2 regions of the Alkalihalobacillus sp. MEB130 genome follow, and region 2 is predicted to be linked to the other one. Evidence: riboswitches for the same ligand, from Rfam matches in the RefSeq annotation. Region 2 holds a riboswitch; the other holds the start of a gene.
What was found. A riboswitch is a leader RNA that binds a small molecule or an ion and turns the genes downstream of it on or off. The one in region 2 is predicted to bind cyclic di-AMP.
Positions count from the first base shown of each region.

Region 1: another riboswitch for cyclic di-AMP. It lies ahead of N0O92_RS14825 (potassium channel family protein); the one in region 2 lies ahead of N0O92_RS09830 (potassium channel family protein).

Region 1 covers NZ_JAOANA010000014.1:58,814-62,002, forward strand. The annotation lists gene N0O92_RS14815 (PadR family transcriptional regulator) at 1-52, opposite strand, end outside; gene N0O92_RS14820 (ion channel) at 253-1,281, shown strand; cyclic di-AMP (ydaO/yuaA leader) riboswitch at 1,364-1,509, shown strand; gene N0O92_RS14825 (potassium channel family protein) at 1,574-2,239, shown strand; gene N0O92_RS14830 (TrkH family potassium uptake protein) at 2,242-3,189, shown strand, end outside.
Region 2 covers NZ_JAOANA010000008.1:54,463-57,651, reverse strand. The annotation lists partial or broken gene N0O92_RS09835 (TrkH family potassium uptake protein) at 1-574, opposite strand, end outside; gene N0O92_RS09830 (potassium channel family protein) at 577-1,242, opposite strand; cyclic di-AMP (ydaO/yuaA leader) riboswitch at 1,306-1,452, opposite strand; gene N0O92_RS09825 (TIGR02679 domain-containing protein) at 1,825-3,111, opposite strand; gene N0O92_RS09820 (TIGR02680 family protein) at 3,123-3,189, opposite strand, start outside.

The sequences.
Region 1 (3,189 bases), on a different contig from region 2:
CCTTGCGACTTATAATTTCAAGGACACAACCCTCAAGCACGCCTTTAAGCATTTCTGTTAGGTTTACCAGAGCAATCACCCCCATCTATTCTGATATTATTTGCGTTTATTTTTACCTATGAAATTTAATGCGCACGTAAATGAGGAAAATTCCCTTACAACATATGGCTATTCTATTACTTAAGAAAATATTTAAGCTCGGACTTATAACGTTGCTAACATTGGAAACCTTATCTAAAAGGAGGGATTTGTATGTTGATGATATTTGAAATAATGAAAATGGCTGTTAACATCAGAAAGCTAACATTATTTTTGATAACGGTCATTTTTTTAATTAGCAGTTCTTTTATTATTCACTGGTTGGAACCTGAAATGTTTGAAAATCCATTCATCGGATTTTGGTATGTTATGACTACTGTTACAACAACAGGCTATGGTGACTTCGTTCCAGATACCACAATAGGTAAGATATTTGGATTATTTTTATATTTTTTTGGAATTGGTTTAATCGGTATTGTCATAGGCAAAATTGTTGAAGGGTTTGGACTTTTACGAAAATTAAAGGAGGAAGGGAAATTGAATTATAAGGGAAAAGGTCACTATGTGATTATAGGTTGGTCCAATAAAGCTAAACATACCATGAATGAGATCTTAGAAATTGATGACCAAGCAAAGATTCTTGTGGTCGATTCACTACCGAAATCTCCCTTAGAGCGTGATAAATTTTCCTACATACAAGGTGATGCAACTGATATAGAAACATTAGAAAAGGCGAATGTACTTGAGGCGAAAGCTGTTTTAATTTTTACAGGAGATAAAGAGTTTAACTCTGTCGCTGCAGATGGACAGTCACTTCTGATTGTATCAGCCATTGAGAGTTATGCAGTAGAGATGAATCAAGAGATTTATACCATTGTTGAGATTCTTAAAGAAAAGCATATTTCAAACTTCGAACATGCGAATGTAGATGAATTTATTATTGCTGATGAAGCCTTATCTGATCTGATGGCAAAAGCTGCTGTCGATAAAGGATCAAGCAAGCTAATCATGGAACTCCTAAGTAGAAGAAGCGGTGTGGATATTCGTAAAATCACAAAAAAACATATTTGGAAAACATATAATGATGCTTTTGAAGATTTAAAAAAACTCGGGGCTAATTTAATTTCTGATCGGAATGATTTTCAAATTCTAACCAAGCTAGGAGAGCCTATTCCTAATGAGGCAGAGCTTTATGCCATCTGTACTAAAGAAACATATGACAAGATTATGAAACCCAACTAAACTGCAATTTGTAAATTTATACAATAAGTATTGACAACCCGACCTAAAAGAAGTAAATTCTCTATTAGTTAAATTTAATAATAACCTTTAGTCGCTTAATCATTTTTCGAGCGGGGGAACCAACTTTGGTGGAAATGTTCCATCTTGGGGTGAATCTTACTAAGTAAGAGGGGATACTCTCAGTCCCTAATCCGACAGCTAACCTCGTCAGCGTTATTTTGGAGAGAAGGGTCTCAATAGACCATTCTTTGTGATGGTCTATTTTATTTTGCATAAAAAGAGGTGGAGAAAAATGGCAGACAAAAAGAAACAATTTGCTGTTGTTGGGTTGGGACGTTTCGGTGGTAGTGTGTGCAAGGAGTTATATAGAATGGGACATCAAGTTTTAGCTATCGATAATAGAGAGCATAAAGTAAATGAGTTTGCACAATACTCTACACATGCTGTTATTGCAGACTCGACCGATGAAAAAGCGTTACAATCTCTAGGAATTCGCAACTTTGAATACGTCATAGTTGCGATTGGCGATAATATTCAATCTAGTATATTAACTACTCTCGTATTAAAGGAAATGGAAGTTGAGAATGTTTGGGTAAAAGCTCAAAGCGCTTATCACCATAAGGTACTTGATAAAATAGGGGCCGATCGAATCATTCACCCTGAGCATGATATGGGAGTTCGTATTGCACAACATTTAACTTCAGAAAAAATTGTAGATTTTATTGAGTTGTCTGATGAATACAGTATTGTAGAACTGCTAGCAACAAACAAAATTCATAATCGCTCAATCATTGAATTAGATGTACGTGCCAAGTTTGGTTGTACGATCTTAGCGGTTAAAAAAGGGGAAGATATCAATGTTTCTCCGTTGCCTGAAGATGTGATAAATGAAAAAGATATCCTTATTGTCATTGGTCATAAAAGAGATTTAAAGAGATTTGAAGAAGAAGGTTTATAGAGATGGGAAAAATAAGGCAGCACCTAAGTCATCTTACTGCGGTTCAGATTATTGTTATGTACTACATTTTTGCTGTCATTATTGCAATGGGTTTATTTAGTCTACCTGTTGCACGTAATCCTGGAACGGAATGGGGGTTTATTGAGGCACTCTTCACGGCTGTAAGTGCTGTAAGTGTAACAGGACTAACTGTTGTCTCAACAGCAGAAACCTTCAGTGTTCCAGGTACGTTTATTCTTGCTTTTGTTCTGCAATTTGGCGGAATTGGAATTATGACATTAGGAACATTTGTATGGATGCTCTTTCGTCGAAAGATTGGATTAAGAGAAAGACAATTAATTATGACAGATCAAAACCGCGGAGAAATGGCAGGCTTAGTTTTGATCATGAAACAGATTTTATTTATTATTTTAGCGATTGAAGCTATCGGTGCACTCATTCTCGGTATTCACTTCTTACAATACTTCCCGACTTGGCAAGAAGCATTTATACAAGGTTTCTTTGCATCAGTAAGTGCCACAACAAATGCTGGGTTTGATATTACAGGGAGTTCTCTAGAGCCCTTTGCTCATGATTACTTCGTTCAATTTGTTAATATCATTTTATTAGTATTAGGGGCAATTGGGTTTCCTGTTCTCATTGAAGTAAAGGAGTTCTTACTGGCAAAAGAACGACCATTTAATAAGCGCTTTTCACTTTATACTAAATTAACAACAACAACATTTGGGTTACTTGTTTTAGTTGGTTTTATTGGAATACTTTTATTGGAAAGAAATCATTTCTTTCTTGATAAATCGTGGCATGAAACCTTCTTTTATGCCCTATTCCAATCCGTTACAACTAGAAATGGCGGGCTTGCCACAATGGATGTAGCAGAATTTTATATTCCTACACAGTTATTTTTAAGTGCTCTCATGTTTATCGGGGCTTCACCTAGTAGTGTGGGTGGA
Region 2 (3,189 bases):
GGGTCTCCAACATACCCCATCAAACTATCAGACCACAACGAAAATCCAGCATTATTGAATGCAGAAATCGTATGGAAAACACTTGTATATATTCCAAATGCCCAACCATACTCTGGGACCCAGCGCATAGATAACAAGATTACTGCTATAAATTCCATTGAGATAGCAAAAATAAATAATATTTTAACAAGGCGAATGACACCACCTATAGATGTCTGATTAAATGCTTCTTGTACCAACATTCGCTCTTTTAAGCCAATTTTTTTCCTAAGACAACAACAATTAATACAGCAAAAGTCATCAACCCTAATCCACCAATTTGGATAAGAATCATTATAACTACTTGTCCGAAAACCGTAAAATCCAGCCCCGTATCTAGTACAACAAGACCAGTTACTGTTGTTGCTGAAGTAGCAGTAAATAAAGCATCTAACCATCTAATAGGTTCTGCTGTTGCAATAGGCAACTTTAATAATAAAGTACCAATTACAATTGCTATAAAAAAACTTAATGCCAATATCTGCGGAGGTGACATTTGAATGTTTCGATGTAAAAAACCTCTTCTATCTAACATCGTTACATCCCTTCTTCTTCAAAACGTTTTAAGTCGGCTTTGTGTCCAATGACAATAAGTATATCTTTTTCATAAATCGTATCATCAGGCATTGGAGATACATTAATATCCTCACCACGTTTAATTGCCAAAATTGTACATCCAAACTTAGCACGAACATCTAAATCGATAAGTGTTGAATTATGTATTTTTCTTGTTCCAAGCAGCTCCACAATACTATATTCATCTGATAATTCGATATAATCGACAATTTTTTCAGAAACTATATGTTGTGCGATACGAATGCCCATATCTTGTTCAGGATGAATAATTCGGTCTGCTCCAATTTTATCAAGAACCTTGTGGTGGTAAACGTTTTGTGCTTTCACCCAGACATTTTCAACTTCCATTTCTTTTAATACGAGGGTAGTCAATATACTCGATTGAATGTCATCACCAATGGCTACAATCACATACTCAAAATTTCGAATGCCAAGAGATTGTAATGATTTTTCATCGGTTGCATTGGCTATCACTGCATGAGTAGAATGGGATGCAAATTCGTTAACCTTAGTATCATTGTTATCAATGGCTAACACTTGATGCCCCATTCTATATAACTCTTTGCAAACACTTCCCCCAAAACGCCCTAAGCCTATAACTGCAAATTGCTTCTTTTTTTCTGCCATTGTTTCCACTCCTTTTCCCAAATAAAAAAAGACCATCACAAAGAATGGTCTAAAAAAGACCCTTCTCTCCAAAAATAACGCTGACGAGGTTAGCTGTCGGATTAGGGACTGAGAGTATCCCCTCTTACTTAGTAAGATTCACCCCAAAGGTGGTTTTTAACCACCAAAAATGGTTCCCCCGCTCTAAAGAAGATTAAGCGAATAAAAGGTTAAAATTGTATTTATTTATAAAAGAGAATTTACTCCTCTTTTATATTCTTGTCAATATATTCTTTCTGAGTAACGTATCAATTTTTTTTAATAGATAGATTCAATTTCAGTTTCTATTTGTATCTCCTTTCCTAATATAATTTTATGATTCGTCCCAAATCCCCAAATACTAATCTTAATAAAGATAATGAGATGTTATCTTGATGATTTTTTATACGATTACCGTCTCCACTTTTTTGGAAAATACTTGTAACATATTCCAAAACATAATAAAACATGAAAAAGGGAAAAAACTCCCTTATATCTTTTACATGCTAGAAAAAATGCTACCCCAGTTGGATAACACCTTAAAAGTTTCGGATATTTTGATTTTTATACCTTTTCATTAATTCCTTCCGTAATATCAAATACAAACAAATTTAGTAGTGGCTCTTGGTATCCTGCTACCTTTAAATGTTGCATCTCGTTAACAACTTCATAAAACTCATCACTTTCATCTAAGTTTAGTCGTTCTAGCCCAGCATTGGTCAAAGGTACCTTTGAAGCACTTTTTCGATACTCGTCCAAGCCCATTCTCCATATACGAACACTTTCTTTGTATTTATTTTTTAAATACTTTGCAATTGCTATACCGTTCACATCGATATCACCAGAATAGTAAATCTCCGCACCGCTTTTAATTAACTTGTCTAATAGCAACATTCCAGAGAGTTTAAAATTCCCATGCGTACAGACGATAGGATACACTCCATCTATTTTATCTAAAATGCTGGAGTACACCCCGCTATTCTCTAAGACAAATACTTTCTTTCCTATTACCGGCTTTACTGTATCAATATGACGCAAAGCACGCAAAGGAATATTTTGAACAGATTCTTCTTGATTTGCCCAATACCACTGTTGCAACATTACATCTTCCCTAAAAGCCACAAGCCCATAACAAGTCACAAAACTGTGCAAGTCATCCTTTTCTAAGCCTACCATTGCCAACAAATTCACTTCGTCTTCCGCATTTAAATTGCTTCGGTAATCTCGGTCTTCTTTTTCGCAAAGCACCATCTCAATCGCCTGATAAAGCTTCTTATTTTTATCAAAAAAATGGGGATTCCCTGTGATTCTTTCCGCAAATAAAGGCAACTTTTCAAATTCCCCATCCGGCGGTAAATTTGATATTGCTCTTAGTATCACTTCAATTGAATCGTATTCTTGCTCATTATATAAAGCAATAAATCTAGAGGAGCCCTTTTCCTTTTCTAGTATTCTTCTAACAACTACTTGCGCGTAAGGATGAGGATACCCTTCCCTTAACTTCCTGAAGAACGCATTTTTCTTTTCTTCTTCCCGACGTTCTCTTTCTTTTTTTGGTATAATAGATTCTTTCGTTATTAACTCAACCATCTCGTATAATGTAATTTCCTCGAACTTTGAACCAATCAATCTATTTTCAAACTTTGATAAAGAAATGGTGATTGTTTTTCCACCATAAGCTATCCCCATCCACGATTCGATTGCGGTCCTTTCCTCATCCGAAGGGGCTATTTTCACAGACCCGCTTACATATCCCAAAGACTCTATTTTGCTTTTAAAAAGAGAGAAAAGGCGAGAAAACGCCCTCCTCCCAAAATACTCTTCTACTTCCCTTATAAAACCTTTATCCATCACCATACCCCCTATGTTCTAACCGAATCAAACAACGAATCTTGAATCGGGTCTCCGCTCAACTTGTCATCTTCATCT